4 regions of the Virgibacillus sp. 6R genome follow, and region 3 is predicted to be linked to each of the others. Evidence: riboswitches for the same ligand, from Rfam matches in the RefSeq annotation. Region 3 holds a riboswitch; each other region holds the start of a gene.
What was found. A riboswitch is a leader RNA that binds a small molecule or an ion and turns the genes downstream of it on or off. The one in region 3 is predicted to bind thiamine pyrophosphate.

Region 1 (4,218 bases), 760 kb from region 3:
AAACGAGCTATTCGAACTGCTTCTTCTGCTGTTTTAGCCCCGGCTGTATTCGGAAGCAACGTATATTTTTTTAAATCGAGTTCCTCTAATAAGTTAGGTTCATTCGCATCAAAAATATTCATTCTTCGGACTGCAAATGTTAAAATTTCTGCTTGCGATACCCTCACTGCTTCTCTTTGCACTTGGAAGCTAGGATACTTTCCCGTACCTAGCAATAATCTTGATTGAAATGTTTGCTTACCAATTTGTAACATCGTATTAACCTCCCCCTACAAAATGAACAATTTCAATAGCGTCTCCATCCGCTAACATTGTTTGTTTGTAATCTGTTTTTTTAACAATCTCTTTATTTCGTTCAACAGCTGCTATCTTCTCTTGTATGTCATAGGCTTCTAACAAATCAGCAATTGTCATTGCCTTATTATCGAATTGCAATATTTCTCCATTTACTTGAATATCCATTAAAAATCCTCCCTTCCATCCATTGATGTGCATCAACATCCAGAGTACGCTGAAAACACCATATTTCCTGAAGATACTGTGACATCGTCCAGTAACAATAACGGATGGAATTCTACTACGAACGCTACTTAGGAATGAGGCGCTTAGCCTCTTAAAAACGTTTAAAAGTAAAATTCCCCCTATTTACTTCCTACCCCTCTCAGCCGCTCTGGTGAGACCATCGCTTGCATAACAGATTCCGTTTCCTGATTCATCATTAGATCGCTAATTAATTGGGCAGTAGCAGGGGCTAACAATATACCATTTCGATAATGACCCGTAGCGTAATAAAGACCGGAAAGATAAGGGTGTTCGCCAATAACGGGAATCCCGTCCTCCGTTCCAGGCCGCACTCCTGACCAGAAGGATTCCACCATTGCCTCACGGAACTTTGGAATAACTGAAAATAATCGGTTTAGCAATGTCTCCAATCCCCCTGCCGAAACATGCGAAGAGTGATTATAACGATCAGAAGTAGCGCCAACAATATAACGGCCATCCTGTTTTGGTACAAGATAAAAATCCTGACAGAATAGAGTTTCATGGATTTGGATATTGTTTGATGTAACCGATAAGCATTCCCCCTTAACAGGCACAATTGGATTAGATAGTCCCATCTCTGTAAACCAACGTCCACTTTCAGCACCTGTTGCGACTACAACTCGATCAGCCGTTATCATTCCCTGATCTGTCGTTAAAGTAAAAGAATCAGTTGGTTTAGATATTGTCCAGACATGACAATCTTCTTGAACCTCCCCTCCACTTGCTACAGCAGCTTGTTTAAAAGCTTCACATACTCGGGTTGGCTCTACATGTCCATCTTTTTCCATATACAGAGCAGCAATGGCTTTTTCGCCTAACATCGGGAACTTTTCTTTTAATGTTCGAGGTTCCAACCACTCTAAATTAGGCAAGGCTTGCTGTTTTGCAGCAAGTACTTGTTTTTCGTTTTCGTTAAAAGCAATTTCCAACATCCCTTTGGGAGCTAATTGAATATCAATGGCAGTAAGCTCATATAATTCCCGGCTTAATTCCTTATACATATTTCTACTTGTTTGACAAAAATGATAAAATCCATTGGAAGTGCTATTTTCCGTGTGTACTCCGAGCATTCCCGCTGCAGCTCGTGTTGCTTTTCTGCCGCTCTTCTGCTTTTCGATGACCATTGCAGATAAACCACTTTTATTTAAGGAATAGGAAATAGCGTGACCAATAATTCCGCCACCAACAATGACAACTTCATGATGTTGCTTCAATTCGCCTTACCTCCTCTCGTAATTTCATTGCCGCAGTTTGAGGACTAGAAGCACTAAAGATTGCTGACATAACAGCGATTCCGGAAATATTTGCGCCTGATAAGTCACATATTTTGTTGTTTTTAATTCCTCCAATTGCAATTACTGGTATCGTAAGGGCATGAGCTAATTGTTTTACTTGCTCAACCCCTCTAGGGTTTATTCTCGGTTTACTATCTGTTGCAAAAACGTGCCCAAACATAACATAATCGGCTCCACATCGTTCGGCATGCCTTGCAGCCTGCAAAGAATGAACGGACACACCCACTTGTAATGAGGGAGATAATTTTTTCATGTCAGCTATTAACGAGGCCTTATTTTCTGGTAAATGTAACTGATTTACTTCTGTCAAAGCTGGGGCAGAAACATGATTATGAATACAAAGCACTTCTCTCGAAACACCAGCCTGTATCAACTTTTGAACAAAAGCTAGATACCCCTGTAATGACTTCTGCTTCTCTCTTAAAATAATTCGATCTACAAACGGAGCAATCACTTGTATGGTATCTACTAATTTCGCTTCCTCCATCTTCCCGTTCGTTACAGCATATAATTGCATAGCTCACCTCATAGTCTACTAACGTAATTACGAAAAACAAAAATGCCACTTTCTCCAGCGAAGGAAAAAGTGACATGTATATGCACGAATCCAGTTAGACCAATCTTGTACCACATACAAAATAGTCCACCTGCCACTTTCCTCCGCTGGTTTGTTAGCCAGTTCAGGTTCAAAGAGTCCCAACGTTGTACGTTGATCTCAGCCATTTAAAATGGCACCCCTAGTGATTTCATATATTCATTTTTTATTTGATTCCCTTCTAAGGTACATCAATTGTATGCATATGTCCAGAAAAAACGGTTAAGTTTGAAAACTGCGACCACTTTATCATGATTCACGCTTCAAACTACATCTGGTTTCAAACTCCATTATCCAGCACCACACTTACTACATTTGTGCAAGCCACTTGGTAAAGCAGTATACTCGTTCGTTATTAAATAGATTAACATTCCCATTATACAAGTATGGGTATAAAACTATTCATCTATCATCTTCTTTGTTATACTAATCTCAAATTCAAAAATTTAGGGGGATGGACATGAGTAAAGATTTAATCGAACAATTTGCGTTCAATCGCAACATGCTATTTACAGAACTGGATAAGCTCGATGAATCGCTTATCGACAAGCAGCTGGAAGGGTTGAATAATACAGTGCGCTGGCATATCGGACATATATTAACTGTGGCTGAACAGTTTTTATTTGGATTTCCAAACCAATCCAAGCATTTACCTGAAACGTATATTTCTTTATTTGGAAATGGAACAAAACCTGCTGATTGGCCAGAAGAAGTACCTAGTCTGAAAGAATTAAGGGCAAATCTGCAGGAACAATTCGACCGTGCTATGAAACTACAGCCTGAATATTTTGCAACGAAATTAGAAAAGCCTTTCCTAGGTCAAGATACAATTGGCGGGCTCACAAAAGTTGCCGTATTCCATGAAGCACATCATACAGGACAGCTACATACGATCAGCTTATTGACAGTAAAACAAGCATAAGATACATCAGTGGACGGTTCTCCACTGATTTTTGAATTATTTATTCCGTATAAGGTGCTGTAAGACTCCCACTTCAAGAGTTGAATAATCTGTACTGCAACAAGTCTAAGCGGGAGATAACAGCACCTAAATACCCCATTTCGTAAGAGCTTTAAGGTCATACCCTGGTGGTACTAACAAGTAGCGGGGGATGAATGAAGCCCCCGCTGATTGAAGATTCCATTTATTTTTTACATTTTTTCAATAGTACCAGTACACCATGAACAGAGATTGCTTGAACCCTCTGTTTAATCAACCTTTATCTATCAAATATTCCTACACTAACTTATAATTATATTTTTCAAGCACCCAAGTAGGGAGTTCCATCCTCGCTGTCATTAGCGGATCAACAATTTGACATATTTTCAAATCTGCTCCTAGAGATAAAAACATTGCTGCTTCATGCTCCTCCATCTTCACCTCATTTACAAGGAAGGTATGCATGTTTTTAGTTGCTCGTTTGGAAGCTTCATCTAGTGTTTCTGAAGATGCGATCGTCATCACATATTCATCATCAGCTAAAAATGGAAGTGGGTAAGGCTGACCTTTAATAACAGTAACTTTAACTGTAATTTCGGCAGGGATTTCCAGTCCGCAAATAACAACTTCACCATCTCCCATCACCGCATGAGCATCCCCCATGGCCAGAAGAGCACCATTGACATTGACAGGTAAATAAAGCGTTGCGCCTTTCCTAATACGCTTACAGTCCATGTTTCCACCATGGTCTTTCGGCGTTCCAGTCGGCACATCTTCATCTAACGGAGCTGTACCAATAACACCAATCATTGGATTAATCGGTAATTGCAGCGTCTCATTAAAAA
Region 2 (4,218 bases), 490 kb from region 3:
CAAGGAAAACAATTATTTTGTATTGAATGATAACGATGCACCATCTATCCTGTTAGAGTTAGGTTTTATGAGTAATCCAGAAGAATTAGCAACCATACAGTCTGAGGAATATGATCAAATAGTGGGTGCTGCAATTGTAGATGGATTGAAAAACTATTTTGAAGCAAGCTAGAATGCTTCCATCTAGGGACGTTTCGAAGGAGAGGAAATTATGAAACGGAAACATATCATCACCTTTATTGTTTTATTGCTTATGTTTATATTTACATCAGCATGTACGAATAACGATAAAGAAGAATCAACTCAGTCCAATGATGAAAAAAACGGTGAAACAAATCAGAGCTTACAGCTTCCTGAAGCGGATTTACAAAAATTAGATAGTGGCAAAGATGTAAAAGCTTTACAAATTGCTTTAAAGAATATTGGCTACGATATAAAAGATAATGGTGAATTTGATGATGCTACTGTATGGGCTGTTACAGACTTACAGATGCAGAAAGATTTACCTTTAACTGGTATCTATGAACAAGAAACTGCAAAAGTGGTTCGGCAACTACTTGAAGATAAATCTAGTGGTTTTGAAGCGGGTAAAGAATTGCCTGTTAAAGCAGAGCCTGTTACCACGGATAGTGGGACAAAAGTTACTGCAAATCCCCACGAACAATTAGTATTAGTAAATAAGGAAAATGCCCTACCACCAGACTATACGCCTGTGGACTTAGTGACACCCAATGTTCGTTTTCCTTTTACTGAAGATTTACCGAAAAAACAAATGCGTAAAATTGCTGCTCCAGCGCTTGAAGAGTTATTTGCAGCTGCAGATAAGGAAGGCTTGGAGTTGTTTGCCCAGTCTGGATATCGTTCCTATGATCGGCAAACATCGATATTTGCTTCTAATGTACAATCTTTAGGTGAAGCAGAAGCAAACCAAGTAAGTGCTCGTCCAGGTGAAAGTGAACATCAAACGGGTTTAACGATGGATGTGACTAGTCCTAATGTTGATTTCCAATTAAACGAGGATTTTGGAAATACAGATGAAGGTAAATGGTTGGCAGAGAATGCGGCTGAATATGGATTTATCATTCGCTTTCCAAAGGGAAAAGAAGAAATTACACAATATCAATATGAACCATGGCATATTCGTTATGTTGGTAAGAAAGCCGCTCAAGAAATCATGAAGAATGATCTAACATTAGAGGAATATTTATCTCAAGAATAAATGTATATCCGAAAGCAGAAAAACTCCCTTCTGAAATAGAAATATAGCAGGGAGTCTTTCTTTATAATAATTAGATAGAATATTAGTAATGGAGTGTCATGCACATTTAAACTAATGCTGTGGAAGGGATTGGCCACATTGCTTGATTTTCTGCCATATCCCAGAACATATACTCAAAGTAACTTGTCTTGACAACGATATCTTCTAATAGAGCCAGCTCATGCTCTGGTTTATCTTTAGCAATAGCATTTATTAAATCAATGCAGTCGTTAGCAAGTGCTGTGAATTCATCTGAGGAATACATTTGTACCCAACTCCCATAAAATTCATGTTCCAATGCGTTTGGCCATGTTGCTAGTATTTTCCCTATATAGTTATAGCTCCAGGCACATGCGAGAACAGCAGCGATTGTATTTTCTACGCCACCTCGTTGAGAGACATTTAGCATATAACTTGTATATGCAGTCGTTGTCGCAGCTGCTTCTGTTTCTTCTAACTCTTGTGCGGTAATACTGAATTTACTTGCATAGTTACGATGCAAATCCATTTCCATATGCAATGTGCCGTGTAATAGATTGGCAAAGGTTGTCATAGTTGTTAAATCATTTGCCTTTGCACTACCTAGTGCAAACAGACGGGAATATTCGATTAAATAAACATAGTCTTGCTTCATCCAATGTTTAAACTTTTCTTTGTCCAGCCAACCTTCCCCTAGTCCCTTCACAAACGGGTGCTCCAAATATGACTTCCAAATGGGCTCCACCTTTTTCCATAAACGGTCTGTAAATAATGGTTGCACGTTTAATTCTCCTCTTCCATGTTATTATTTTAATGCTAGAGAAGTTATGGAAACAACTCACCTTTGCAGTTTTGAGGAAGATCACTTAGCTCTGTAACGAAGTGAAGCAAAAGTCATAAAAAATCCCATTCAACGATTGTAAAGAATGGGAGTGCATGCTTGACTAGCTTGTTAATCTGTTGCAAGTCATCACTTCCCTACGCTAGTGTAAACTAGATCAGGTTCAAAGGGTCAAGTTTCCTTTCTCAGCAATAAAATTGCTCCCCTAGTGAAACATATAGTATGAAACTATTTACAGGCTATTTAATCATATTTGATTAAATAGAGCAAATAAAATGAGAAAACAAGTGTTATCTTTATAGATTGATAACTTGAAATAGCCAAACTATGTTTGTGTATTTAAACAATTAAAAAAAGGAGATGGGGATAGGATGTACCCCGTCGATTTTTATATTATCAGTTGCATTTTCATGTTGTTAGGGTGGTTCATTTTGGAACAAGAAATTACTCATCGTAATTTCAGGATTTAATGAATCAATTTTTAAAGGCAATAAAAATCAGTTAGCTAAAGTCGGATTATTTCAATAGGGTATGGGTGTCTTATTGATTCTTTTCCCTGTTGTGGAATATTTTTTAAACGACTGGGATTATGGATAGTTGTTGCCCGCTTATTCCCGTACCGATTGAAATATTTATAAGAATTCAATTCTTAAGTATAATTAAATGGATACTTTGCATGCTTTTGGTCTGTTAAATGGTACTCAGTTTGGGTAGGATGAGGGTAGAGTATGTAAAGGAGAGGAATATTCATGCTTTTAGAAGTAATTACAACGAATTTAACAGATGTGATTGAGGCAGAGCAGTATGGTGCAGATCGGATTGAACTTAGTCCTGCAATGGCGGAAATTGGCTTAACACCAAGCTTCGGTTTACTAAAAAATGCGGTAGAAGCTGTAAACATTCCTATGAATGTAATGGTTCGTCCACATAGTCAATCGTTCGTATATAATAAACATGATTTAGACACAATGAAAGCGGATATAGAGTTAATTAAGAAAGTTGGAGCAAATGGGATTGTTATTGGTGCATTGACGGTTAAACAGACCATTGATGAGGAAGTTTTAAAACAGTTGTTGGATGTGGCTGATGGTTTGGAAGTAACCTTCCATCGGGCGTTTGATTTTGCCCGTGATCAAGTAGAAGCATTACAATGCTTAGCAAAATATGAGCAAATTACAACGATTTTAACAGCCGGTGGTAATTATAAAGCTCCTGACGCAATTCCACAACTGCAGCAAATAATTGATTTAGCCAATGATACGCATTTATCCGTTATGGTTGGTCACGGTTTAAGGCCAGAGACATTTGCCGATGTCTATCATCAAGTAAAGCCACAAGCCTTTCACTTTGGTTCAGGTGTACGAATAAATAATTCGTTTGCTCATTCGCTTGATCGTAGTAAAATACAACAAGTCAAAAGAACAATGAAAGGAAATTAGTTTTTTCAATAAAAATACCTGGGTTTTATCATTCATAAAACCCAGGCTCAAACTATTATTTCTTTGTTTTCGGGTTAAAAGCATCTTTAAATCCTTCGCCGATAAAGTTAATTGATAAAATGGTTAACGTTATTAACAAACCAGGTGGTAACCATACCCACCACAGGTTTTCGAACGTACCAGGGTCACGGGCTGCTTGTAGCATATTCCCCCAGCTTGGCGTGCCAACTGGTACACCGAAGCCAAGATAACTCAATCCAGTTTCGGCCACAATCATCGCTGCTAATAAAAGTGTTGCCTGAACGATAATGGTTGATATGACGTTAGGGAGTATATGTTTAATCATTACTTTAGAAGGCTTGGTACCGATTGATACCGCACTTAATACATATTCATTTTCCTTTTCCGACATAACCTTACTTCGAATTACTCTTGCGGCTCCGGTCCAGCTGAGTAAGCTAATAACAAGAATTAATGCTAACACACCACTGTCAACAAAAATCGCTTGTAATACAATAACAAAAATCAGGAACGGGAAATTCATCATAAAATCAGTAAATCGCATGAGAATACTATCAATTTTATTCCCGTAATAACCTGAAATTGTTCCTATTAACGTAGCAATGAATATAATGATGGCCGTACAAGAAAAGCCAATTAATAACGATGTCCGTCCACCATATAATAGCATGGTAACGATA
Region 3 (4,218 bases):
AGTTGCTTGCTTGTTTGCTGCAGCGTTTAATACGAGCTCCGTAATTGGTGGAAGAGCGATCCCTTGTGATTGCAAAAGCGGAGCATGCTTCGTAATTGCTTCTGTTAAAGAACCATCAAAAATACATTGTCCCTGTCTTGATAATATACAAGCTCGTTGTATAAAAGTGACCCAGCCTTCTAGTTGATGTTCAATAACAATAAGTCCAATTTTCTTTTCCTGTTGGATGGTTTTCATCGTTTGGATAAATTCTTGCTTGGCTAACGGGTCTAAGTTAGCGGTAGGCTCATCTAAAATAACGAAATCTGGTTCGAGTGCTAAAACACAGGATAGGGCTAGCTTCTGTTTTTGTCCTCCTGAAAGAGAATGGATGGTAGCTTCTCTATGTTCCGTTAAATGAACGAGTTGTAATGCTTCATCGATTTTGGCTGCGATTTTTTCCCTTGGCGTATTTATATTTTCCAGTCCAAAAGCGATTTCATCCTCTACAGTTAACATACAAAATTGACTCTCAGGATCTTGAAATACGACACCGACATGCTTGCTGATTTCTCCAGGTTTTGTAGCTTGTACATTTTTATCGAAAATACGGACTTTTCCTTCCGTTTTTCCATCGAGTTCTCGAGGGTAGATCCCATTTAAGCAACAGGTTAACGTGCTTTTTCCACTTCCGCTCGGTCCAAGTAATAGCATTGTTTCACCAGCATTCAGATGAAAGGATAGTTTGCTGATAACGGCTTGTTCATGTCCTTCAAACCAAAGGGAAAGCTCATTCACTTGTATCATGATACAGACCTCTCTTTATGCATTTGTTTACCCAGAGCAAAGCTGGACAGTACGCCCGTTTTTGCGAGGGAGTCACTAATTGCTTTTCCAAGCATACCAGAAATAATCGCCCCGCTTAGCATTCTAGCTACGAGCATGCTTATTACATAAGGTGTGCTTAAAGCCGCATAGCCACTACGAAAATAGCCCCAAATAAAACTTAAAATCGCTGCGCCTACTCCGGCAAGCATCAACACCCACAAGGAATAGCGTTTATACCTTGTAGCAGCAAAAGCTGTCTCAGCGCCAAGACCTTGAATGATCCCTGTCACAATAATAATCGGTCCCATCGCATTTCCTAATAGCATTTCAACGGTAGCTGCAATGGTTTCGGACAAAAACGCTGCACCAGGCTTCCGTAAAATATAAGCTGCAATAATGGATACGATAAACCAGATACCAAAAATAAAATCGTAACCTATAGGTCCCATAAAGGATGCAAGTAGCTTTCCTATAGGGAGAAAAGCTAAATAAACAATTCCAAATACGACCGATAACACGGACATGACAATGATTTCTTTTAATCGCCAATTATTCATTGTTGTCCACATCCTTTTTAGATGGACTATTAGCTGAGATCGTTACAGTCATAACTGTGTGGGGAGAATCGCTCTTTTCCATATTGGTGAATACTTGTTCCAAACCATTAAATACATCTTTTCCTTCTCCATCTAAACGAGTGGCATAGTGAATTGATGATACGTGGATACCTTCCTGCTTCATTGCTTCAATTTGACTGTAAATCATATCCATATAGTCGCCGCCGCCTAATGGATAGAGAGAAAATTTCCCAGCTATATTTTGTTGAATCTTGCTGCTTTGTGCTTCGTTTAATCTAATATCATCTTCTGCTAAGAAAACGTCACCAGCGGAATCTCCAGGACAGCCTATGGAATACGTCCCGCTAAATACCACATGATTCCCAGTCTGAGCGGCATGGAGAAACAAAGCCTTGGTAACATCGAATACATGAACGATTTTCCCTCTGACACATGTTCCGACGTCTGTTGTTTTTACCCACACCTTTGATGTATCTACTTCTTCTAATGCTTTCATAATGACATGTACAAATTGATCTGTCATCGGGTAAAGTGCAAAATCGCATCCTGCAATTTTACTTTGGCTGCAAATAATGGTTTGATCTTTCATTCGTTCTTCCTCCCTAAAATTTTTATTAAGGTGTAGCCCTTTGATAGCACTACAAGGCTAACCAACTGTTCCTGAACATGGCCGCCTGGACTAATCATACCAAGAACAGTGTTTCGCCCAATTTTTTACATAAACAAAGGCGCGGGGCGCCCGTTTAGCAACATAGCGAATGGAACGAATCAACTGAGATAAAGGAATCACGGTGAGGTAACGAACCGATGATGACTTATCGTAAGGCGATTTCGTGAAGTCGCCTAGTTGCTGGGCGGTGGAGCTGGACGTGACTATTCGGTTATTTCATTATCCATAAGCACCTAAGTTTATACTTTCTTATACATACAAAAAAACTGCATTCGCTGGGAATGCAGTCTTCGCCAATTATCATTTAACAGAATTTCTTGAGTGTAAGTTGGTCACGACTGCACTTCCCCACGCTAGTATTATCTAGATCGGGTAATAAGGGTCAGAATGATTCCTCTCAGCCATCTAAAATAGCTCCCCTAGTGCAATTAGCTATGCAATTTTAATCATACGTCATAGCGATTATAGTATAGAACGCCAAAGTTCACAACCAATTCGCCCGAAGTGCACAAATAGGTTGCTCGAAGTTCATAACTAAATCACCGCAGTTCACAATTCCATTCCGTATAAAAACAGTATCCTATTGCCTGTTTTTAAAATATTGTATCAAGGAAATATTTTAAGTTTAAAAACTTGTTTAATTATAAATAATTAGTTAATTAGGATAATATGAATGATATATAGAATGGAGAGCAGCTGAAGCTAAGCAAGGGGGAATTATTGTATGTATGATTACATAATCATCGGTGGAGGTATTGTAGGTTTAGCAACTGCATGGCAGATGAAAAAAAGCACCCCAAATCATCCATTGCCGTATTAGAGAAAGAAGTAGGATGGTAACCCATCAAACAGGAAGAAACAGTGGGGTCATTCATCCGTTATACCAAAAAGTGAGCCCTTTTACTTGGGGGTGTTCCAGTTCTCGTAACAGTAATTCCCCAATTTTTCCTTTATAAGGTAGCTGTTACCGCTACTATTGTTGATATATCCAGTAGTATGGACTGATATTACGGGACTCGTAGCTTTGCTTATTGTCGTAGCTAAAAGTTTAAAGAGAAATAATGGAAATTCCGTGTCAGAGCATGTTAGTTAGACAAATTTCGATAGTGCTGGTTGGATTTTAAAATCTAAATGATGCAGCCATACTTGAAAAATTCATTCAAAGGGCAAAAAGTCATATTCTCCCAACCAATCTATTCGCTTTCTTGTGTTATAATGGGATAAATAGGTCGTTAAAGGAGGTGAATATAAAATGATGGATTTAATAAATGAGCTCATTAATGATGCTTCACCAGTTTACTTTTATTTAAGCATCTTATTGACGATGGCGTCTGCATATTCGTTTACGGCTATTCAATTTGGTCATATGATGGATACGCACCACTTGCAAATAAGAGAGTATCATAATGAACGTTATCGCTTATTACCGATACAAGAACTATTCGGGATGTGCGATGAAATCTTTCAATGGGTCGTTAAAAAGGCAAGTCAAATAACTTCCCCAGATGATGATACAGACCACTCTCCCTTCTCGTTACAATTTATGGATTTATTACAACGAGGAGGAAAAATATGCACGATCATTTTATATTCACTTTTCTTAAGAAATACGGTGTTGTTAGTTTAACTTTACTTGTTCTGCTTACTGGATGTCAGGCAGATGGAGGAATGATGGGTTTTCAAAATCCTTTTCCCCCAATGATTAAGTATGTTGCTGGACTGTTTGGTGATGATTATGGCTTATCCATTGTTCTTATAACGGTGCTCATTCGTTTGCTGTTAATGCCGCTAGCATTTAAGCAAATCAAAAATGGGGCAAAAATGAAAGCAAAGATGAATCAAATGAAGCCAGACATGGATGCCCTGAAGCAGAAATATAAGAACAAACAAGATGCTGCCTCCAAAGCGGAAATGCAGCAAGAAATGATGCAGCTGTACAAAAAACATCAATTCAATCCATTAAGTTCCATGGGCTGTCTTCCGATGTTATTGCAATTCCCGGTTGTCATTGCGTTTTATCATGCGATTCGAAGCTCACAGGAGATAGCTTCGCACTCCTTTTTATGGTTCGATTTGGGGCAAGTGGACATGATTTTACCATTTGTTGCAGCAGCTGTTTATTTCTTGCAATCTCGTGTATCTTTGATTGGTATAGAGGAAAAA
Region 4 (4,218 bases), 1.1 Mb from region 3:
GTGAATCTGTATGCGTATCTACACTATACCCCATTCTGCTTAATCTTATTTTAAGTTCTTCAGCGGACAAACCAGAGCTACCAATACCATAGATATGAATTCGATTAGCGTTTTGTATCCAGTTGGAAACAAGTTCATAATCATTAACAGTTGCTACAGAGTGTGTTGATTTAATCACAGAGTTATAAACTTGCGCAACCTTTTCTATTGCTTCATTAGACTCAATAGTTTCCTCGACTGCATCACGTAATAATATTTTAAATTCTACAAAGTTACTTACCCCAATTTTTTTACAAAAACGCGTAATTGTAGCTACAGAAACACTTATTTTACTAGCTAATTCTTTTATATGTATATTTAATAAATGTTGTCTATTATTTATTACATAATCAGCAACTTTTTTTTCGGTTTTACTTAATGTTTGGTATTTTAATAGCACCTCATCAAGGATAGAATTCATTCTTGGTCACCTCCATAAGTAGTATATAATCTAAAAGAACAATGAATTCGAGTTGCTCGCTTCTCGAATGGAATATATGTAGAAGAGACAGTGAGTTATCTGTAATTAAAGAATGGGCGAAGCAACACAATTTTCATCTCACCTTTGAACACCCTATAAACGATATTATATAAGAGAGAGTTAATAATTGCTAATTCAGCACGACAAACGCTTCGACTTGATGGTGAAAATAGGATGTAAGTACGTATACATTCTAAACTATAGCTAATAAAAACAATTGTCCTCTGATATTTTAGAAGGGTTTTTATTTCACTATAGGAAAGCATAAGATTTTTTTGGTTTATAGTTTGAAAGAACTTAAAAATTGATTTTAAATAAAAAAGTGCATAACAAAATAAGCCTATATATAAGGCGTAAAATTAAAAATATTATAAAAATAGTAGTAATCTAAAGTTTCTTAAATTATTAATTCCTCAGCAGTTAGGATAAATATTCCTTATATCAACACATCCCCACCGAATTTTATAGTGGATAAAGCAGACATTGACTGTTTGCCACGTAATAAACTGGAATTGTTTATACAAGGATTAGTTTCCGTGCTCATTGGCACACTTATTTGTACTTAAAAATGACAAACGGCACATCTTAGTATGCGGGCAGCAAAGTAAAGAACTGCACCACTCAACTCCCCGTGCTCTGTAGTGTATCTGCCTACTCAATTATATTTTATCAACTTTTTCGGGGGTGGAAGAATTACTTTTATTCATTTTTGTGCCCTGAGCATAGCGAAAGGCATGATACTTAGTATAAGAAAAACAAAGGCTTCCGCCATAAGACTTGGCGACAAGCCAAGTTTTTCTAACAATAAATTTTTCTTTACAATTTCCACCATTATTGCTAATCTAGACTTAGTTCATCAATAAATTAGAATCTTTTTAACACTAGGGGAGCTAGATGGTTAGCTGAGAGAAACGTGTGTCGTTTTGACCCTTTGTACCCGAACAGGATAATGCCTGCGTGGGAAAGTGTAGTCATAGCTGACTGCATTTCACGTGAATGGAATGCAGTTTTTTTATCTTTCTATCCATTATGTCCGTTACCCATGATGGGAGTTGCTTTGTTTAGCTTTGGCACTCATGCTACGTAGTTAGATCTTCTTTATAAGATCGGTCTTCATATTGCCATGTGTCCTTTTCGCATTATAAAGTTTGGTATCTCGTTAGACGGGCGCTTACGTTTTGAATGTAGATAATTTCACTGTGACTGCTACATAACACACACCAATTTCTTCGCAAAGGTTGTCCAACTATTTTAGAAATAGTTGTATAAAGCTCAACTCTTCTAAACCATTCCAAATATCCCTTTTAGCCATTCTAATTCTTGTTAGATTCCTTTATTCTGTATAATTTGTAATTAATTTCTTTTTTTAATTATTTTTTGTACAATGAATAGGAGGGAAAAATTCCCAATTACGATGATTGGGGAGATATAGTATACCTACCACAGACTGAATTTTCACTAACTGGAGGCGGTTGTAAATGAAAGAACAATGGGGATTTTTAGAAAACGTACCTCATGACGCTGCAATTAATATGGCCTTAGATGAAGCACTGTTACAGTGGCATTATGAAGAAAAAATACCTCCAACATTACGTTTTTATCAATGGAGGAAACCTACTCTTTCCATTGGACATTTTCAAAAATTGGAGGGGAGAATTGATTTAGAAGGCGTTCAGAAGCACCAATGCCAATTGGTTCGGAGAATGACTGGAGGAAGTGCTGTGCTGCATGACGATGAATTAACTTATAGCATTGTTATTTCCGAATCGCACCCGTCTGTAGCTTCGTCAATTCGCCAAGCCTATTATGATTTATCCAAAGGAATTCTGGAAGGATATAACCATTTAGGAATAAAAGCAAGTTATGCTGAATCGGTATCTAAGGAGCGAAGCAATATTTGTTTTGAGCGCCCAGCATTTTATGAAATGGTCGTGGATGGTAAAAAACTTTCAGGAAATGCACAGACGAGGAAAAAAGGAGTACTCCTTCAGCACGGATCGATCCCTATATCGATGAATGTAGATATGCTGTTCGATATGTTTATTTTTCCAAATGAAAAAATAAAAATGAGAAAGAAGCAAGCTTTTTGGAACAAAGCTACAACCATAAACCGGATTTTACAGAAAAATATTTCGTATGACACCGTGAAAGCAGCTTTTAAAAAAGGTTTTTCAGAAGGTCTCGAAATTGAACTGAAAGAATTTTCATTAACAAAAAGCCAGTGGAATGAAGTGTATCGGTTAGCTGAAAAAAAATATGCTAATTTACCATTAGAAGGAGCGGTTTCTCATGTCTAAAAATACAACACCCCTAAGAAAACCTGCATGGTTAAAAACGAAAATCAATACGAATCAGTCGTATCGTGGTTTAAAGAAGTTAATGCGGGAGAATCGTCTCAATACAGTGTGCGAGGAAGCTCGTTGTCCTAATATCCACGAATGTTGGAGCGAGAGAAAGACAGCAACCTTTATGATTTTAGGTGATACATGTACAAGGGGATGCCGCTTTTGTGCTGTAAAGACAGGATTACCAAATGAATTGGATTGGGGAGAACCAGAACGCGTAGCTGATTCAGTTGCAATCATGGGACTAAAGCATGTTGTCGTGACAGCTGTTGCTCGTGACGATTTAAATGATGGAGGGGCAGCTGTTTTTGCAGAAACTGTTCGGGCGATTAGACGTAAAAATCCAGGCTGTACGATTGAGATTCTGCCTTCTGATATGAAAGGGGATTATGAAAGCTTACATACGTTAATGGATAGCGAGCCAGATATTTTTAATCATAATATTGAAACAGTAAGGCGGCTAACAAAACGGGTTCGGGCTAGGGCAATGTATGATCGTTCTCTCCAGCTTTTGCAGCGGGTAAAAGAAATCAAGCCAAATACGCCGACGAAATCAAGTATAATGGTTGGTTTGGGAGAAGAAAAAGAGGAAATTATTCAAGCAATGGATGACTTGTTAGCTCACCAAGTAGATATAATGACAATTGGTCAATATTTGCAACCGACGAAAAAGCATTTACAAGTTGAACGCTATTATCATCCCGATGAATTTGAAGAATTAAAGAAAATAGCTCTGGAAAAAGGGTTTAAGCATTGTGAAGCAGGGCCTTTAGTCCGTTCTTCTTACCATGCTGATGAGCAGGTGAGCAAGACTTCTGCACAACGGAGAATTGATTATATGAAAGGATATGAGAGTCAAGAAAAAAAGCAAGTTGATTTCCAATTCTAAGAAGCGATATGAGTTAGGATCATGGGAAAATATGGTTTTGTTCGAAAAAGTCCTCTTTAAAGCAAGAGGGCTTTTCGTCTTTTTGTCATGTCTAATGATGCTGCAGGCTTTGATTTAAAATAATAAAACAACTAACGGTATTAGTACAATTTAACAATAAGTGTTCTTCATGTACATTAGTAATCCGTGTGGAACCCTTTCATGTTTCTGTTCGTATATAATGATATACTGGGATATAGAAATGGAGCGTATTCATGATGAAATCCATCACCGTAAAGCAATTAGCAAAACAATTCAATTTAGAAATTTTGGCAGGAAATGATGAATTAGAGCGTTTAATAACGAAGCCACGAACACATCGCCCTGGGCTGGAATTTATCGGTTTTTTTGATTTTTTCCCAATGGAGCATGTTCAGGTGTTAGGGAAAAAGGAGATCGCCTATTTACATCAATTAACCCATGAT

Region 1: it holds a riboswitch for thiamine pyrophosphate, as region 3 does, so the genes downstream of both, BKP57_RS16685 (thiamine phosphate synthase) here and BKP57_RS13270 (YkoF family thiamine/hydroxymethylpyrimidine-binding protein) in region 3, are expected to answer to the same signal.
Region 2: it holds a riboswitch for thiamine pyrophosphate, as region 3 does, so the genes downstream of both, tenA (thiaminase II) here and BKP57_RS13270 (YkoF family thiamine/hydroxymethylpyrimidine-binding protein) in region 3, are expected to answer to the same signal.
Region 4: it holds a riboswitch for thiamine pyrophosphate, as region 3 does, so the genes downstream of both, BKP57_RS08215 (lipoate--protein ligase family protein) here and BKP57_RS13270 (YkoF family thiamine/hydroxymethylpyrimidine-binding protein) in region 3, are expected to answer to the same signal.

Annotation. Positions count from the first base shown of each region.
Region 1 covers NZ_CP017762.1:3,669,802-3,674,019, reverse strand. The annotation lists gene BKP57_RS16700 (thiazole synthase) at 1-254, opposite strand, end outside; gene thiS (sulfur carrier protein ThiS) at 259-462, opposite strand; gene thiO (glycine oxidase ThiO) at 642-1,757, opposite strand; gene BKP57_RS16685 (thiamine phosphate synthase) at 1,741-2,355, opposite strand; TPP riboswitch at 2,477-2,587, opposite strand; gene BKP57_RS16680 (DinB family protein) at 2,894-3,355, shown strand; gene BKP57_RS16675 (acetamidase/formamidase family protein) at 3,671-4,218, opposite strand, start outside.
Region 2 covers NZ_CP017762.1:2,425,641-2,429,858, forward strand. The annotation lists gene BKP57_RS10905 (N-acetylmuramoyl-L-alanine amidase family protein) at 1-172, shown strand, start outside; gene BKP57_RS10910 (D-alanyl-D-alanine carboxypeptidase family protein) at 212-1,219, shown strand; gene tenA (thiaminase II) at 1,326-2,018, opposite strand; TPP riboswitch at 2,196-2,295, opposite strand; gene BKP57_RS10920 (copper homeostasis protein CutC) at 2,828-3,517, shown strand; gene opp4C (oligopeptide ABC transporter permease) at 3,573-4,218, opposite strand, start outside.
Region 3 covers NZ_CP017762.1:2,914,197-2,918,414, forward strand. The annotation lists gene BKP57_RS13260 (ABC transporter ATP-binding protein) at 1-786, opposite strand, end outside; gene BKP57_RS13265 (ECF transporter S component) at 783-1,364, opposite strand; gene BKP57_RS13270 (YkoF family thiamine/hydroxymethylpyrimidine-binding protein) at 1,357-1,974, opposite strand; TPP riboswitch at 2,384-2,486, opposite strand; partial or broken gene BKP57_RS23455 (FAD-dependent oxidoreductase) at 2,780-2,930, shown strand; gene BKP57_RS22150 (hypothetical protein) at 3,308-3,682, shown strand; gene yidC (membrane protein insertase YidC) at 3,628-4,218, shown strand, end outside.
Region 4 covers NZ_CP017762.1:1,797,068-1,801,285, reverse strand. The annotation lists gene BKP57_RS08220 (MurR/RpiR family transcriptional regulator) at 1-460, opposite strand, end outside; TPP riboswitch at 1,394-1,501, shown strand; gene BKP57_RS08215 (lipoate--protein ligase family protein) at 1,999-2,817, shown strand; gene lipA (lipoyl synthase) at 2,810-3,754, shown strand; gene hprK (HPr(Ser) kinase/phosphatase) at 4,012-4,218, shown strand, end outside.